DNA from 4 places in the Rhizobium rosettiformans genome. Region 2 is predicted to be linked to each of the others. Evidence: predicted binding sites of a transcription regulator. Region 2 holds the regulator's gene; each other region holds the start of a gene.
The links. Region 2 encodes LexA, which represses DNA repair genes until DNA is damaged. Its sites were predicted from a motif close to TGTTCNNNNTGTGTTCNG; they were not measured.
Positions count from the first base shown of each region.

Region 1: the regulator LexA is predicted to act here: its motif matches at 2,897-2,914, upstream of D4A92_RS23360 (ATP-dependent helicase).
Region 3: the regulator LexA is predicted to act here: its motif matches at 2,215-2,232, upstream of recA (recombinase RecA).
Region 4: the regulator LexA is predicted to act here: its motif matches at 2,450-2,467, upstream of D4A92_RS05040 (helicase-related protein).

Region 1 is NZ_CP032406.1:391,069-395,613, reverse strand. It holds gene D4A92_RS23365 (hypothetical protein) at 1-518, opposite strand, end outside; gene D4A92_RS23360 (ATP-dependent helicase) at 763-2,823, opposite strand; gene D4A92_RS23355 (helix-turn-helix domain-containing protein) at 3,362-3,625, opposite strand; gene D4A92_RS23350 (LysR family transcriptional regulator) at 3,720-4,545, shown strand, end outside.
Region 2 is NZ_CP032405.1:3,479,661-3,484,205, forward strand. It holds gene D4A92_RS17130 (ComEC/Rec2 family competence protein) at 1-1,863, shown strand, start outside; gene lexA (transcriptional repressor LexA) at 1,857-2,573, opposite strand; gene D4A92_RS17140 (DUF1003 domain-containing protein) at 2,782-3,330, shown strand; gene D4A92_RS17145 (VOC family protein) at 3,351-4,244, shown strand; gene kdsA (3-deoxy-8-phosphooctulonate synthase) at 4,241-4,545, shown strand, end outside.
Region 3 is NZ_CP032405.1:3,751,738-3,756,282, reverse strand. It holds gene cckA (cell cycle histidine kinase CckA) at 1-61, shown strand, start outside; gene D4A92_RS18450 (pseudouridine-5'-phosphate glycosidase) at 147-1,073, opposite strand; gene D4A92_RS18445 (carbohydrate kinase family protein) at 1,104-2,048, opposite strand; gene recA (recombinase RecA) at 2,291-3,379, shown strand; gene alaS (alanine--tRNA ligase) at 3,531-4,545, shown strand, end outside.
Region 4 is NZ_CP032405.1:1,044,764-1,049,308, reverse strand. It holds gene D4A92_RS05065 (beta-ketoacyl-ACP reductase) at 1-190, shown strand, start outside; gene D4A92_RS05060 (YunG family protein) at 257-610, shown strand; gene D4A92_RS05055 (glycine zipper domain-containing protein) at 825-1,079, opposite strand; gene D4A92_RS05050 (DUF3309 family protein) at 1,121-1,273, opposite strand; gene D4A92_RS05045 (alpha/beta fold hydrolase) at 1,206-2,282, opposite strand; gene D4A92_RS05040 (helicase-related protein) at 2,631-4,545, shown strand, end outside.

The DNA.
Region 1 (4,545 bases), on a different replicon from region 2:
TCGTCACCTTGATCGCGATCGAGCCCGCACCATACGCCGGTGGCCGGGACCATGACTGGTCGAGGGGTTAAGCGGATCGTGTAGCGTTGACAAAGCCGCTCTGTGATGCGGCCCGCGATTGCCTGCCTTGCCCGGTCGCGCTCCCTCGCATCTATCCCAGCCAGGGCTCGTGCCTCATTGTCGGCCACATCATTCAGGACCTTTTCGACATGGTGGGCAACACGGCTGAGGATCACGGTGCGATCGTCCTTGTAGAAGCTGAGCGATGCCGTCACGGTACGGACAATTGCATCTACCATGGTGGGGGTCAGATGCCAATCACGGCGACGGCTTGGGCCATATCCAGCAAAGCCCCGAATTGTCGTGCGACGGAAGCAGCCAAGCGCAATGGCGACATTGAGCTGAAGACGCTCTCGAGGGTGATATTGCATGACAGCGCCTGCCTTCAATGGCGAGAGAACGGAATTTGTTCCTATTATGTTCTCAAATCGGTCGAGGTCAAGAGCGATGGCGGTCAAGCATTGAAGCGGAAAGGTGTTGTCCCCGCTTGCTGAGGGGCCGCGGTGTCAGTGCCTTTCCGGGCAAATGGGGCAGTTCATCAGGCGCCATCTCGGGAAAACGGCGAGCAGGGTCACGAACCTGTCGATGTCTTCTGGCTGGCTGTCACTACCGCGTTCAGGTGGTACACCTGCCGCCACATTCAATTCGATGAGAAACAGGACTGCGGTGTCGCCCCGCCGAATTTTCCTTGTTGACTGGGCTCTATTTCCACATGCCGCGCATATTTGCCGCGACATCGATACGGATTTGGCTTGCACTACGCTGGGGCGTGGACTGGGAGGCCTTCGGCCAACTTGCCTGCTCGAAAAACTGCAAGAGCATGGCGGGAATAAACCGCGTGCGGGATGCATAGACATGCCGGTCGCCCCGGCTGTTCTGTCCATGGGTGTAGAAGCGTTGCGGTGTGATCAGGCTGAGGCTGTCGCGGGCTCTGGTCATGCCGACATAAAGCAGTCGGCGTTCTTCCTCGAGCTCATCCGTCGTTCCGGCCCCAAGGTCAGAGGGCATGCAGCCATCAACGACATTCAGCATGAAGACAGCACGCCATTCCTGGCCCTTGGCAGAGTGGATAGTGGAGAGGATCAGATAGTCCTCGTCAAGCAGCGGCACGCCCGCCTGATTGCTGGTTGCGTCCGGCGGATCCAGTGTCAGTTCGGTCAGAAAGCGTTCGCGGCTCGGATAACCGGACGCGATCTGCTCGAGCTGCAGGAGATCTGCCTTGCGAGTCTCGGGGTCCTCGTGGATCCGGTCGAGATGCGGCTCGTACCAGAGCCGCGCTTTCTCGATGTCACCAGGCCAACCATGCTCGTCCTTATGCAAGGCGGAAAGCAATGTGACGAAAGGCGCCCAGTCATCGCCGGTCTTGGGCGGCGGGGGGATCTCGGCAAGCGACAACAACGGCTGTGGGTCCGCGGCAATCGTGTCGAGGATTGTGGCGGCCCTTTGTGGTCCGATGCCCGGCAGCATCTGCAGCACCCGAAACCCGGCGACCCGATCACGCGGGTTCTGGGCGAATCGGATGATGGCCAGAAGATCTTTCACATGCGCGCTGTCGAGAAACTTCAGGCCGCCGAACTTGACGAAGGGAATGTTGCGTCTCGTCAGTTCGACCTCGAGGGTGCCGCTATGGCTCGATGTCCGGAAGAGCACCGCCTGCTGCTTCAGCGCAATGCCGACTTCGCGGTTGGCAAGGACCTCCTCTACAATAAAGCCCGCCTGATCGTTCTCGTCCTTGACGGTCACCAGACGCGGCTTTTGTTCGGACGACCGGTCGGTCCAGAGGTTCTTGGTATAGCGCTCGCGCGCCAGACCGATCACACCATTGGCTGCGACCAGGATCGGCTGCGTCGAACGGTAATTGCGTTCAAGCGTGATGACGTCGGCAGGCTTTGGCGAAAACTCAGTCGGGAAGTCGAGGATGTTTCGGATGGTTGCGGCTCGGAACGAGTAGATCGACTGGGCATCATCGCCAACGACGGTCAGGCCGCGGCCGCCGGGTTTGAGCGACATCAGGATCTGTGCCTGTAGCCGGTTGGTGTCCTGGTATTCATCGACCAGCACATGATCAAAGCGATTGCCAATATCGTCGGCCAGTTCAGCATGTGAGACCATCTGCGCCCAATAGAGCAGGAGATCGTCGTAATGGAGGACACCTTGCGTCTGTTTGGCCGCGACGTAACCCGCAAACAGCTCCTTCAGCTCTGTTTCCCAGTTGATCGCCCAGGGATAGGCGGATTTGAGCACCTCTCTGATCGAGCTTTCAGCATTGACCACGCGCGAATGGATCGCAAGGCAGGTCCCCTTGGTCGGGAAGCGGGTCTCAGTTTTCGACAAGCCAAGCTCGTGGCGCACAAGGTTCATCAAATCGGCGCTGTCCTCCCGGTCATGGATCGTGAAATCGACGGGTAGGCCAATCTGTTCGGCATAGAGGTGCAGCAGTCTTGCGCCGATCCCATGAAACGTGCCCGACCACAAAAGACCGTCAGCAAGCGCCTTGTCGCCAAGCACCTGTCGGCAAATGCGATCAACGCGGCGCGCCATTTCGGAGGCTGCCCGACGTGAGAAGGTCATCAGGAGGATCCGGCGGGGATCAGCGCCGTTGAGGATCAGATGGGCGACACGATGAGCGAGCGTGTTGGTTTTGCCTGAGCCGGCACCTGCGATGATGAGGAGCGGGCCTGCTGCTGACGGCTCGCCCGGGCCGGTGCCGTGTGTGACCGCGTCCCGTTGTCGTTCGTTGAGGCTTTCGAGATGGGCGGTCATGCGGTCTCGTCTGATGTTTGAAGCAGGCGTGCGATGCTCATTCTGTGGCCGCTGCTGCGGGGTTGCATGCTGCATGAACAAAGATAGAAAATATCAGGTCTGGGTCGCTGTTCAAGCGGCGTATGGATCTGAGGAGTGGCCCGTTGGCTTGGTATGAGGTCGGGAGCGGCGCGTCGCTTGCGGAGCAGGTCACGGCCAGCGCAAGTGGGAGCCGGGGGTCCTGTGACCGGGTCAGGCGGCGTGTCTGCGAGCAGCCTTTACGGGAGGCGGACTGGTGAGATGGTCGCCGGTAATGTTTCGCGTAGGTGAGGTGCGTTGAACGGCAGGATCGCCGCGGGAAGGCGATTGGTCGACCCCTGCCAACTGCCCGCTAGGACAGGTTCGTTGTCAGCCGTACAGATTGCCAATTTCTTGTTGCGTTGAGTCTGTTTAGCCAAAGCGGGCGCTCGTTCTTTAAGCCCATGTCTTTTGCGTTCTAATTTCATGCGCCTTCGGGGGCTGCTCGTGGCCACTCCTTCTCTACCTAGCCATCGTGGGATCAGCTGCCGCTCTTGCGACCGGGGCGTAGAACGGGAGGCATCTCGTCTCCAGGCAACGGGCTCATCAGCAGGTCAGATACGGCGCAGTTCAGCGCCTGAGCAATCTTCCCCAATGAATCTATGCCCAAGTTTACTTGCTTTCGCTCGATCTGCGAGATGGAGACGCGTTCAATCTGGGCCTCCAGAGCTAACCGCTCTTGGGAGAGACCTCGCTCCACCCTCAGTTTCCGTATGTTCCAGGCTAACAGTTCGCGCGGTGTCATACGGCAACATGGGAAATCGTCACAAATAAAATAACTGGCTATTATATACATATAGGGCATAATCGTCTTCGCCGGATCGATCGGGAGCGATTAGATGGAACTCCGCCAACTCTCCTACTTTGTCGCTGTCGCCGAAGAACTGCACTTCGGCCGTGCCGCCATGCGGGTAAACATTGCCCAGCCTGCACTGAGCACCCAGGTCCAGGCACTGGAGCGCGGACTTGGGGTTCAGTTGCTGACGCGCTCGACACGCAAGGTGGAGCTGACGCGGGCAGGGGAGGTGTTCTACGATCGCTGTGTCAGGATGCTGGGAGAACTGGATCTGTCTGCAGAGATGGCGCGGGCTGCAGGAGGCAGGACCATGCGGGAGATCAGGATCGGCACGATCTATCCGGCAACGACAGGCGTGCTGCCGGCATTTCTGGCGCGGATCGGCCGGAAGTTTCCAGATATCCGCCTGCATGTCTCGAATGGCTCGACGTCGGAGATCATCCGGCAGCTCGAATGCGGCAAGCTGAACCTCGGCTTCATTCGGCCGGTCGAGAACATTGGCTCATTGCGCTTCTTCTCGATTGCCCATGAGCGGTATCTGCTGGCCGTGCCGATGGGAAACCCACTTGCCTTAAAGCACGAGGTGACGATCGAGGATCTGAGGGCCGAGAAGATCATCGCCTTCAAGCGGCAGAACCTGTCCTTCACCGAGCGCTATTTTGCGGAGACCTTCGATGAGCATGGGCTGAATGATAATGTCGCCTATACCTGTGACGACACCTTCTCGCTGATCTCGCTTGTATCCTCAGGTCTTGGTGTCGGCTTTGCGCCGGAGTGGACGGGCGAACTGCCGGGCAGGGACGTGGTGTTGAAGAAGGTGACGGGCATCGATCTGAAGATCGGGCTGGGTGTCGCCTGGAGCAAGGATG
Region 2 (4,545 bases):
CAATTGAGCGGTCGCGCCCGTCTCTCACCACCTTCAGGTCCGGCTTTGCCGGGATTGAACGACTTTAGCTTCCAAAGCTACTTCGCCGGCATCGGCGCTGTCGGCTTCTTCCTCGGTCCGCCCCAGGCCAAAACCTCCGCTTCATTGGCGGAGAAAGGTCTGTGGGATCGCTTCGACGCGTCCCTGTTCTCGCTCCGGGATCGCATTTCAAGCCGCATTCGCAGCATACTGCCCGGAGATCCCGGCGCCTTCGCTGCTGCGATCATTACCGGCGAACGCAGATCGATGTCGGAAGAGGCGACGGAGGCGCTGCGCGTCTCGGGCCTCGCCCATATCACCGCGATCTCGGGCCTCAACATGGCGCTTGCCGCCGGCATTTTCTTCGTCGGATTGCGAGGGCTTCTGAGCCTCATGCCGACTTTTGCCCACCGTTATCCGGTGAAGAAGATCGCAGCCGCCGGCGCGCTTCTGGCGACGACCGGCTATGTGCTTATATCCGGCTACCAAGTCACCGCGTTGCGGGCCTATCTGATGACGGCGGTCATGCTCGGAGCCGTCCTCTTCGACCGCCCGGCTGTCAGCCTCCACAATCTGGCACTTGCGGCAACCGCGATCCTCGCGGTCCAGCCCTCGACGGTGATGGGGCCTAGTTTCCAGATGTCTTTCGCGGCGACTGCAGCCCTGATTGCCGGTTACGCGGGGTGGCGGGCGCGACCGCGCGCGATCCTGCCTCGTGCCCGCTCGCTTGCCATGCGGATTGCTGCCGGGTTTGCCAAGTTCGTCGGCGGCACCCTGGCGACATCGTTCATCGGCGGGGTCTCGACCGCCGTCTTTGCCATCAGCCATTTTCACCGGCTGTCGACCCATGGACTCGAGGCAAACCTCGCCGCCATGCCGCTGATCTCGCTGGTCGTGATGCCGTCCGGCTTCATTGCCATGCTGCTCATGCCATTTGGCCTCGACGGCCCATTCTTCTGGATCATGGGTAAGGGCCTGGAAATGGTGCTCATTGTCGCTCACACCGTCTCCGGCTGGGGCGGCGGCTACGTCTTCCCGCGTCTGCCATCATGGTTCATGCCCGGCGCAATCGCCGGCATGCTCTTGCTGATGCTCCTCAGAACCCCGATCAGGCATGTCGGCACGGCTCTCATCGTCGCAACGCTCGCTGCTGCCTTCCTTGCTCCACGTTCCCCGGGTGGCGAACTGATGGTCAGCGAGGACGCACGGTTGGTCGCGATTCGGGTGGCAAGTGGCGACACGTCCATCATTGCCATCAACCGAGCCCGCCCGGCAGCCTTCATCTTCGATCAATGGCGGCCGGTGCTCGGTATCGATGAGCCAAGGCATCCGGTCATGCTCGACACGGTACCCCTGCCACCGGCGCCAGACCGGCGTACTGGGCAAACCCTGTCGGAGGAGCAGAGCAAACTGGCAGAGGCTGTATTTGACAGCCTACTCAAGGCCGCCGGCAGAGAACAGTTCACCTGTGTCAAGCAGGCCTGTGCCATCAGACTGGAGAACGGCAACACGCTGCTGACGCTGGAACGCCCGGATCTCATCGGAACAGCCTGCGACCGCGCTGATATCGTCGTTCTGTCGGCGCGCACACGCGTCAAAGCCTGCCGCTCTGGCGCGCTCCTGATTTCGGAGGCGAGCCAGCGCGCAACCGGCTCCCTCGAGATCGCGGGCCTAGCCGCCACCTCGCAAGCCATGACGGTCAGGTCCGCGCTCGACGGACCCTCCAGGCCATGGACGGCGCACCGTCTCTACGACTGGCGAACAGCCTCTTCCGAAAGCACGCATGAATTTGCGGGTCCAACTGGCACTGTCCGACCAAAGCTGGAGACCGATGCTGATCAGTGATAGCGGCGAATGAGGCCCACCAGCTTGCCCTGGATCTTCACGCGATCCGGAGGGAAGATGCGGGTTTCGTATGCCGGATTGGCGGCTTCCAGTGCAATCGATGCACCGCGGCGGCGGAAGCGTTTGAGTGTCGCCTCCTCGTCGTCGACGAGCGCCACGATGATGTCACCGGGATTGGCGTTAGAGGCATTGCGGATGATGACCGTATCGCCGTCAAGAATACCGGCCTCGATCATCGAATCGCCCTTGACCTCAAGTGCATAGTGATCGCCCGCGCCGATCATCTCAGCCGGTACCGTGATGTCATGAGTGTTGTTCTGAATCGCTGAAATCGGCACACCGGCTGCAATCCGGCCCATGACCGGCACGGAGACAGACGAACCGTTGTCCTCGACCGGCGGCTTGGTCAGCGCTGGCGCCGGTGGCGTCTTGCCGAGACTGCCCTCGATCACGCTCGGTGCAAAGCCGCGGCGCGGCTGGATGCTCGGCGAATAGGCTTCCGGAAGCTTGATGACCTCCAAGGCACGCGCCCGGTTCGGCAAGCGTCGGATGAAGCCGCGCTCCTCGAGCGCAGTGATCAGGCGGTGGATCCCGGATTTCGATGCGAGGTCCAGCGCATCCTTCATCTCGTCGAAGGACGGCGGGACACCCGATTCCTTCATCCGTTCATGGATGAAGAGAAGCAGTTCCTGTTGCTTGCGCGTCAGCATATGCGGTGCCCTCGGAGTGAAACAAATACAGAACAGACACTATATGTTCCAGTTGTGTTCCGCAAGGGTATAAATTTTCGTGAAGAGCCGGTGAGAAAATGCGATAGCCGCCTGCAAGGGTATTGAAACCGTCCGATTTTGACGTGCTGCAGTGCTGAGTGCAGATCTGGTCCGGGATCGGGCAAAACCGCCTTCGAGGGTGCTGTATATGTTGAAGGATATTGAGAAACTCGTTCTGGGGAAGTTGTCATCTGATCTTTCGTCAGCAGAGCAAAAGGTGCTGAAGCGGGCGCGGGAGCGCCGCACGGTGTCGACCAATGCCGGCGAGGACTTTTTGGCCCATGCGACCTTCGGTCAGCGGCTCGCAGACGGCATTGCACGGGTCGGCGGCTCCTGGGGATTCATCATCGGCTTCATGCTGTTTTTGGTCGCCTGGGTCATCCTCAACACGGTGATTCTTGCAACAGGTGCGCTCGATCCCTATCCGTTCATCTTCCTGAACTTGATCCTGTCGATGCTTGCCGCCGTCCAGGCGCCGATCATCATGATGAGCCAGAACCGGCAGGCGGAGCGCGATCGCTTCATGGCGGCGAAGGACTACGAGATCAATCTCAAGGCGGAGATCGAAGTCTTGGCCCTGCATCACAAGATCGACGAGCAGGTGTTAAAGGAACTGCGCGAAACCCGCGAGCAGATCGATGCCTTGCGGCAGGCGGTCGAAGGCCTTTCCATTCAGGCGTCCAATTCTCAGAATTGATGCAGAAACCGAGAGCAAACATGTCCAATTCCATTTCCTCACCCCGCGCTATCGATCATCTCGTATTGCCGATCACCGATCTCGAAACCGCCCGCGAGCGGCTCACTCACCTCGGATTCACCGTCGCGGCGGATGCCCGCCACCCTTTCGGCACCGAGAATGCCTGCGTTTTCTTCGCCGATGACACCTATTTGGAGCCGCTGGCCGTCGGTAGTCGGGAAGACTGTCTGGAGGCTGCGCGCACGGGCAATGTCTTTGTCGCTCGCGATCAGGCCTTCCGCTTTCGGCGCGTCGAGGGGCTCTCCGCCATCGTCGTGAAGACGGAAGATGCATTGGCGGACGATGCGGCCTACCGCGAGGACGGGATGAGCGCTGGCTCTGTGCTCGATTTCGCGCGCCAGTTTCGTTTTCCGGATGGCCAAACCGCGGAGGGGGCTTTCCGACTCGCCTTTGCAGCAGATCTCCGTGCGCCCGATTTCTTCGCCTTCGCCTGCCAGCGCATCAACCCGCTTCCGACCGATCGGGATTCCCTGCTTGTGCATGCCAACGGCGCGACAGGGCTCCGGCGCGTAGTGCTGGTCGAAGAGAACCCGAGCGACTTCCAATATCTCCTGGAAACGGTTGTTGATCAGCGGGATGTCACCGCCCATTCCTTCGGGCTCTCGATTCAGACCGCCAACGTCGCCGTCGACGTGCTGACACCGGAGGGTTTCCGGCTCCACTTCGGCCAGGAATTGCTGGTCTCGGAAAGGGGGCTCGTCGGGGCGGCCGTGGTTATTGCGGTTGATGATCTCGGCGTGACAGAAGCCTGCCTCGCTGCTAAGGGCGTCAGCTATCAAAAAACGGGCGCGCGCCTCGTCGTCGCGCCGGAAAAGGGGCAGGGGGTGACCTTTGCCTTCGAGGAGTTGAAATGAGCGTTTCTCCCAATTCGGAAGTCGTCGTCGGCGAAGGTCCGGCTAAGGCCGTCTTTTCCCAGAAAGGCCGTTTTGCCCTGATTGCCGGTCCCTGCCAGATGGAAAGCCGCGACCATGCCTTCATGATTGCCGGCCAGCTCGTCGAGCTTTGCCGCGAACTCGGCCTCGGCCTCGTCTACAAGTCGTCCTTCGACAAGGCGAACCGGACCTCGCTGTCCGCCGAGCGCGGCATTGGCCTGGAAACGGCGATGGAAGTCTTCGCGGACATCAAGAAGGAATTCGGCGTACCGGTCCTCACCGA
Region 3 (4,545 bases), 270 kb from region 2:
GCCCTTCTCGCTGAAGCAACTGGCTGTGGCAGTCCGCGAAATGCTGGACGGCGAAGGCTGAGGCTTTTCGTGTCTGTCCATCAACAAACAAAAAAGCCCGCCGGAGCGATCCGGCGGGCTTTTTTGTTTGACGTGCGTTTGGCCGATCAGCCGTTCATGGCGACGGCGATCTCGGCTGCCAGACGGGCATTGTTCTCGACCAGTGCGATATTGGTCTTCAGCGAGCGACCACCGGTGAGGTGGAAGATATTGTCGAGCAGATAAGGTGTCACTGCCTTGCCGGCGATCTCGTCGCGCTCGGCATTGGCAAGCGCCCGGCTGATATAGATTTCCATTTCCTCGCGCGGGATCTCGTCGGCTTCCGGAACCGGGTTGGCAATCAGCATGCCGCCATCGATGCCGAGCTGGTCGCGCATTTTCTGGAAATTGGCGATCGCGGCCGGGCTCTGCAAGTTGAGGAGGCTCTTCAGGCCCGAGCTTCGCGACCAGAAGGCAGGGAAGTCTTCGCTGTCATAGGTGACGACGGGCACGCCACGCGTTTCCAGCACTTCCAAGGTCTTCGGAATGTCGAGGATCGCCTTCGGGCCCGCCGAAACGACGATCACTGCCGTGCGCGCCAGTTCTTCGAGGTCGGCGGAGATGTCGAAGCTTTCTTCGGCGCCACGATGCACGCCGCCAATGCCGCCGGTCGCAAAGACATGGATGCCGGCACGGTAGGCAGCGATCATCGTTGCCGCGACAGTGGTCGCGCCGTTGCGGCGCTCGGCGATCGCGAAGGCGAGATCGGCGCGCGACAGCTTCATCACATGCTCCATCTGCGCCAGCGCCTCAAGTTCTGCCGGCTCCAGACCGATATGCAGCACGCCCTTGATGACGGCGATCGTGGCGGGCACGGCGCCCTGCTGTCGGACGATGTCCTCGACGCTGCGGGCCATCTCAAGATTGCCCGGATACGGCATTCCATGGGTGATGATGGTGGATTCGAGTGCCACGATCGGTGCGCCGCGCTGTTTGGCGGCGCTGACTTCGCTCGAATAGGTGATGGGCAGAAGAGGCGATATGGAACGGGTCATGGGGGGATCTTCCGTTAGAAATTCAGGGTCTCATGACAGGAAACGGGGCGGCGGGACAAGAGCCATTTGACGTGCAAGCTTCTCGCATGAGAGATTTTCATCCGTCGCATTGGGGCAGGCGAGGGTGATCGCAGCACTTGCCGTGCCCTGGCGCAGTGCCACGTCCAGTGTCGCGCCGGACAGGCGGGCATGCAGGAAACCGGCGGCGAAGGCATCGCCGGCCCCGGTGACATCGGCGATCTGCTCGAGCGGTTCAGGCACGATCAGGGCTATGTCCTTTTCATCGAAGACGACGGTGGGACCACCGCCGCTCGTGACGCTGCCGCCGCGCAAGCCCTTGGCGCGCAACAGGTGCGGCCAATGCTCAGCCCGCTCGGGGCGCTGGCCGGCAATCGCTTCGGCCTCCGCGCCATTCATGAAAAGATGGGTGAGAAAGGGCAGGGCGCGCGCGAACTTCACCACCTTGGCCGGCGAAATCGCGATGGCCGACAGTCCCTTGCCAGCTGCATGACAACTTGCCGCCAGAGCGGTCAAGGTGTCCGCCGGCAGGTTGGCGTCGGCCAGAACGTGATCTGCCTCGGTGAGGCTGTCGCGCATCGACCGCGCCCGCATCCGCCGCGCCGAAAAGGCGTCGTAAAGCGCCATGTCGGCGAGGGCGATGACCAGATTGCCGTCTCGCTCGAGGACGGCCGTATAGCTCGGGGTGGCGCGATCGAGAAACATCACGGGCTGGTCGTCGAGACCGGCGCGTTCGGCTGCATCCGCCACCATCTGACCTGCGGCATCCCCGCCGCGCGGTGCAATCAGGCGGACCGAGTGGCCCAGGCGGGAGAGATTGCATGCCGCGTTGAAGACGCCGCCTCCGACTTCCTCGAACCATTGCCCGGGATTGCTCGCACCCGGCTTCGTGTCACCGAATATGCGGCCTCGCCGGTCGATATGAGCGCCCCCGATCGCCAGAATTTCGGTCGTCATGGGCCTGCCTCCAGCATTGGCGAAACACGAATCGAACCGACGCTTGCCACGGTCTGCCTTGGAGCTGCGCCCCTCACAGACGTGCTCGCACCGCCGCGCGGAACATCGTTCGAACACGGGCTCGAAAACGGTTTAGATTCAACCGCTTCGCTTGCTCTTGCAAAATTAGAACAAAAAGAGTACATATTCCCCATCGGCGGCTTCATTGCCTATGCGGCCTCAATAACCTAAAGGTGGATCAAATGGCACAGAATTCTTTGCGGCTGGTAGAGGACAAATCGGTGGATAAAAGCAAGGCATTGGAAGCGGCGCTCTCGCAGATCGAACGGTCGTTCGGCAAGGGCTCGATCATGAAACTCGGCGCGAACGAGAGCGTGGTCGAAGTCGAGACGGTCTCGACGGGGTCGCTCAGCCTCGACATCGCGCTCGGCATTGGCGGCCTGCCGAAGGGGCGCATCATTGAAATTTACGGGCCTGAAAGCTCGGGTAAGACGACGCTTGCGCTGCAGACCATTGCCGAAGCGCAGAAGAAGGGCGGCATCTGCGCCTTCGTCGACGCCGAACATGCCCTTGATCCGGTCTATGCCCGCAAGCTCGGCGTCGATCTGCAGAACCTTCTGATCTCGCAGCCGGATACAGGCGAGCAGGCACTCGAAATCACCGACACGCTGGTGCGCTCGGGCGCGATCGACGTGCTCGTTGTCGACTCCGTTGCAGCGCTCACCCCGCGCGCCGAAATCGAAGGCGAAATGGGCGACAGCCTGCCGGGCATGCAGGCCCGCCTGATGAGCCAGGCGCTGCGCAAGCTGACCGCCTCGATCTCCAAGTCGAAGACGATGGTCATCTTCATCAACCAGATCCGCATGAAGATCGGCGTCATGTTCGGCTCGCCGGAAACGACGACCGGCGGTAACGCTCTGAAGTTCTACGCCTCCGTGCGTCTCGACATTCGCCGCATCGGCGCGGTCAAGGATCGCGAAGAGGTCGTCGGTAACCAGACCCGCGTCAAGGTCGTCAAGAACAAGATGGCACCGCCCTTCAAGCAGGTGGAATTCGACATCATGTATGGCGAAGGCGTCTCGAAGACCGGTGAGCTCGTCGATCTCGGCGTCAAGGCCGGCATCGTCGAGAAGTCCGGGGCCTGGTTCTCCTACAACAGCCAGCGTCTTGGCCAGGGGCGTGAAAACGCCAAGCTCTTCCTGCGCGACAATCCTGCCGTCTCCCAGGAAATCGAGATGGCACTGCGCCAGAATGCCGGTCTGATCGCCGAGAAGTTCCTGCAGAATGGCGGGCCCGACGCGAATGACGCTGATGGTGCCGACGACGCGTAAACTGCCGTCCATCTTCGACTGATTTGTCGGCCGCGTTTCCTTCGAGACGCGGCCGGTTTTCGTTTCGGCTGCTGGACAGGGATGAAGCCGGGCGATAAAAGCCATTGATTTTGCAAATTGGCCGGGTTCCGGCCTGAATGAAGGGCGTGACATGAGCGGTGTAAACGACATCCGGTCGACTTTTCTCGATTACTTCAAGACGAACGGTCACGAGGTCGTTTCCTCCAGCCCGCTGGTGCCGCGCAACGACCCAACGCTGATGTTCACCAATGCCGGCATGGTGCAGTTCAAGAACGTCTTTACCGGTCTCGAACAGCGGCCGTATACCACGGCTGCGACGGCGCAGAAATGTGTGCGCGCCGGCGGCAAGCACAACGACCTCGACAATGTCGGCTACACCGCGCGCCACCACACCTTCTTTGAGATGCTCGGCAATTTCTCCTTCGGCAACTACTTCAAGGAGCGCGCCATCGAGCTTGCCTGGAACCTGATCACTAAGGAATTCGGCATCGACCGCAACCGCCTGCTGGTCACCGTCTATCACACGGACGACGAGGCGCATGGCCTGTGGAAGAAGATCGCCGGCCTCTCGGACGACAGGATCATTCGCATCCCGACCAGCGACAATTTCTGGGCCATGGGTGACACTGGCCCCTGCGGTCCGTGCTCCGAAATCTTCTACGATCACGGCGATCACATCTGGGGCGGCCCTCCGGGTTCGCCGGAAGAAGACGGTGACCGGTTCATCGAGATCTGGAACCTCGTCTTCATGCAGTACGAGCAGGTGACCAAGGAAGAGCGCATCGACCTGCCGCGGCCGTCGATCGACACCGGCATGGGTCTCGAGCGCGTTGCGGCCCTCCTGCAGGGCAAACACGACAACTACGACATCGACCTGTTCCGCGCATTGATCGACGCCTCCGTCGATCTGACCGGCGTGAAGGCCGAAGGCGAGCGTCGCGCAAGCCATCGCGTCATCGCCGACCACTTGCGCTCGTCGGCCTTCCTGATCGCTGACGGCGTGCTTCCTTCAAATGAAGGTCGAGGCTACGTGCTTCGCCGCATCATGCGCCGTGCGATGCGTCACGCGCAGCTGCTCGGAGCGAAGGACCCGGTCATCTACAAGCTGCTGCCGGTTCTTGTGCAGCAGATGGGTCGCGCCTATC
Region 4 (4,545 bases), 2.0 Mb from region 2:
TATCGGGACCGAGATGGTTCGCGCCATCCCGGAAAAGGTGTTGAACGAGCGCATCATTCCACAGATCCCCGTCGGCCGTCTTGGCGAGCCCGAAGAAATCGCCCGTTGCGTCGTGTTCCTCGCCTCTGATGATGCAGGCTTCATCACGGGCTCGACCATCTCCGCCAATGGTGGTCAGTTTTTCGTGTAAGTTCCGTGAGAGGTTTCGACTTCAAGGCCGGCCTTGCGCCGGCCTTGTTCGTTCTTGGGAAGTGCCATGGTTTATTCGGCCGTCGATCTCGCTCATTTTGCCGAACGCCTCGCAAAAGCTTGGTCGCGCGAGACCTCCAGCCTTTGGTCGTTGGACAATCCGGCGAGGGGCCAGTGTGGCGTCACCAGTCTTGTCGTCCAGGATGTGTTTGGCGGTCAGATTTTGAAGACCCCCCTTCAGCAGGGGCTCCACTTCTACAACCTCATTGACGGGCAGCGCTTCGACTTCACGTCAGACCAGTTCGCTGATCCAATCGGCTACCAGGATCTGCCCTCGGATAGGGAAGAAGCAATGTCCGAGACCAATCCGGGACAGTATCGCGCCTTGTGCGGAAGGCTCGGGCTCCCTGTTAACAGCTGAACGCTGCAACGGTGCGCGAAACTCTTAATATCCACCGAAGTCTATGGTTAATCAATTGTTATTCCACCATATGTAGCAGTGAACAAACCAGGAAGACTGGCGAGTCCGCGATTCGTCGTTGATTCGTTCCGGCTTTGGTCGAGAGGTTAATGCGGCAACGAAAAAGCCGCCGGACGGTGACGTCCGACGGCTTTCTTTTGGGATGAGGCAGCTGTTAGCGGCAGCGTGCTTCGTAGGTGCGGCCGTTGCGGTCGCGATACACGCAATAGCCAGCGCGCTCCTGCGAGTTGCCGATCAGCGCGCCAGCAACACCACCCACGCCTGCGCCGATCGCTGCGCCGCGGACGTTGCCGGTGGCTACACCACCGATGACGGCGCCAGAAGCTGCGCCGATACCGGCGCCGCGTTCCGTGGCTGTGCAGGATGCGAGCGGGGCGATCAGTGCGAGTGCCAGAAGGGTCTTTTTCATCGTCCTATACCTTTTCACGTAGAGTTGGATTTCACTTCAGGTCAAATTCGACCCATCAACATCAGGATGATGAGGATGAGCAGTACGAGGCCGAGACCTCCGGACGGACCGTAGCCCCAGCCGCGGCTATAGCCCCAGCTCGGCAGAGCGCCGATGAGAAGCAGAATTAGAATGACGATGAGAATTGTACTCATTTGGACCCTCTCCTGAGCCTGGATGAAAGATAATTTGTTGTGCCGTTTGAACGCGACCGGAGACAGATTGTTCCGTCCGACGAAGACCGAGACCCATCAGGCGGAACAGATCGGCTGCGGCCTTTCCAGCGGAAACGGTGATCTGGCGCTGTCGCTTTTCCTCGATCGTGGCCATGCCATCGACAAACGCGCTTATGATCCCCGCTGTCATTGTCTGATGTTCCACCATCGGCAGATGGCCGCAATTGCGCAGGAGTACGGTCTGCACCTCAGGCAGGAGCTTCGACACCCGTAACTGGTGCGCCGAAGGGACGATCGCGTCCTCGGCTCCGACGATGTTGAGCACCGGCCGATGAATCTCGGACAGGTCGTTCACCAGGGTGGTTGCGGACATGAAGCGAATGCAGGCGGCGATGTCCTCGGGCCGGGCTTGCTGCAGTTGCAGCCGCACATCTTCCATGGCCGCCACGGCGCGTTCGTTCTGCCAGGGGCAGTCCTTGTCGAAGACGCATTCGATCGATCCCCAGCGAAATTGCTCGCTGGTGGAGATCCAGCGCCGGAAGAACTGACGAAACAGGAATGGTCCTACGCGCGGCACCCGCAGCAGTTTGGCCGGCAGCCGTTCCTGGCCTTCGAAACGGCCGCATGCAAAAGCGCCGATCAGAACGATCGACTTCACGAGTTCAGGATAATGCCGGGCGATCAGGAGAGACACGAAGCCGCCGGTCGAATGGCCGATCAGCGTCACCGGCCTGCCGCCGAAGTCTCGGCGGATCGCTTCTGCATAGGCGGAAGCGACGGCTTCGGGCGTGATCGCCTGGCCTGGCTCGGATAGTTTCCAGGGATGATGTCCTGGCAGGGCGTAAGCGGCACTGCGTGCCCGCCGCACGACATCAGGGGAATAGGTGCGCCAGAAGGACGGGGCCATGACCATGCCGTGAATCAGGACAAAGTCCTGAGGCAGGTCGTTCTCTCCAATCCATTCGGCGGGCGGCGGGGACAATGTCATCAGGTTTCACCTCGGCGGCGCAACGTAACGGCCTTCGCAATTGTTCCATCTGCGTCGCATCTCTCGAAGCCGGTATTCGATCTGCTGTCATCTTAGGCCAGAACCGGGCCGGAACCCGGCCGGGAACAAAGCCTGAATCTGCCGGAGTCATCGATTCGTCGCTGATTCGTTCGCAGCCTGTTCCGGTCACGCAAGGCTCTGATCGGACTCAGCTTTCTGCCGAATTCTGGGATGAATGCATCAAGCGCCTTGCCTTTGCCCTCCTTCGTCGCCATGTGTTGGCCGAGGGTGCCGGTGTGCGGAAAAGCGCGGTCCCGACTAGCGGAGCGGTCTTTGAATACGCAACCCATGATCCTGAGTGGCCGCGGCGTCAGTGCTGTGCTGGGGCCAACCAATACCGGCAAGACCCATTTCGCCATCGAACGCATGGTCGCGCACGGGTCTGGCATCATTGGTCTGCCGCTGAGATTGCTTGCACGAGAGGTCTATACGCGCGTAGTCGAGCGTGTCGGTGCGCAAAACGTGGCGCTCGTGACAGGTGAGGAGAAGATCAGCCCGCCGAAAGCGCGCTTCTCCGTTTGCACGGTCGAGGCGATGCCGCGTGAAACCAAGGCGGCCTTTGTCGCCATCGACGAGATACAGCTCGCGGGCGACCTTGAGCGCGGGCATATCTTCACCGATCGTCTGCTGCATCTGAGGGGGCGCGAGGAAACGCTGCTTCTCGGTTCGGCGACGATGAAGTCGATCCTCATTCAGCTCTTGCCCGGGATCACCATCGTCGAGCGGCCCCGCCTGTCGCAGCTTTTCTATGCAGGCCAGAAGAAGATCACGCGTCTGCCGCAGCGGACAGCCATCGTCGCGTTCTCCGCGGAAGAAGTGTATGCGATTGCCGAGCTGATTCGCCGCCAACGGGGCGGGGCGGCCGTCGTGTTGGGCGCTCTAAGCCCGCGGACGCGCAATGCCCAGGTCGGTCTCTACCAGGAAGGCGATGTCGAATACCTAGTGGCGACCGATGCCATCGGCATGGGTCTCAACCTCGATGTCGACCATGTCGCCTTTGCGCAGGATCGAAAGTTCGACGGCTATCAGTTTCGCAACCTCAATCCGGGCGAGCTCGGCCAGATCGCGGGTCGTGCCGGGCGTCATATCAAGGATGGCACGTTCGGCGTGACCGGACGGGTGGCTCCCTTCGACGAAGAGCTGGTCGAACGGCTGCAAACGCATCAATTCGATTCCGTCAAAGTGTTGCAATGGCGGACTGAAAAATTCGATTTCTCGTCGATTGCTGGCCTGCAGAGAAGCCTCGATGCAGTGCCGCGTGTCGAAGGATTGACGCGCGCGCTGCCGGCGACTGATCAGCAGGCGCTGGAATATCTTTCGCGCTATCCCGAGATCGCCGACATCACCGATCGGCCCGAACGGGTGGAAAAACTCTGGGAAGCCTGCGCGCTGCCCGACTATCGGCGCATTACGCCTGCACAGCATGCTGATCTGATTCAGAGTCTGTATTTTGATTTGGTCAGGCGGGGCACCGTCAACGAGGACTTTCTCGCCGAGCAGGTGCGCCGATCCGATCGCACCGATGGCGAAATCGATACACTGTCGGCGCGGATCGCGCAGATCAGAACGTGGACCTATGTGTCGAACCGGCCCGGCTGGCTTGCCGATCCGACACACTGGCAAGAAAAGACGCGGGAAATCGAAGACCGATTGTCCGATGCGTTACATGAACGGTTGACGAAACGCTTTGTTGATCGCAGGACATCTGTGCTCATGAAGCGCTTGAGAGAGAATGCGATGTTGGAAGCTGAAATCAGTGTGAACGGCGATGTCTTCGTGGAAGGTCATGCCATGGGACAACTTGCGGGGTTCCGGTTCACGCCGATCTCCGGCATGGAGGGCCCGGACGCGAAGGCCGTTCAGGCTGCCGCCTACAAGGCGCTGGCGCTCGAATTCGAGGCGCGCGCCGCGCGCCTGCACGCTTCCGGCAATAATGATCTTGCCATCGGCTCGGACGGTCTCGTTCGCTGGCTGGGCGATCCGGTTGCGCGTCTGATCGGGACGGATCACATCCTGCATCCCCGTGTCATCCTGCTGGCCGATGAACAACTGACCGGCATGGCCCGGGATCACGTTGCTGCCCGCATCGAACGTTTCGTCAATCACCATATCTCGACGGTCCTGAAGCCGCTCGACGATCTGTCGCGCGCCGAAGACCTGCAGGGGCTTGCCAAGGGGCTGGCCTTCCAGCTGGTCGAAAATC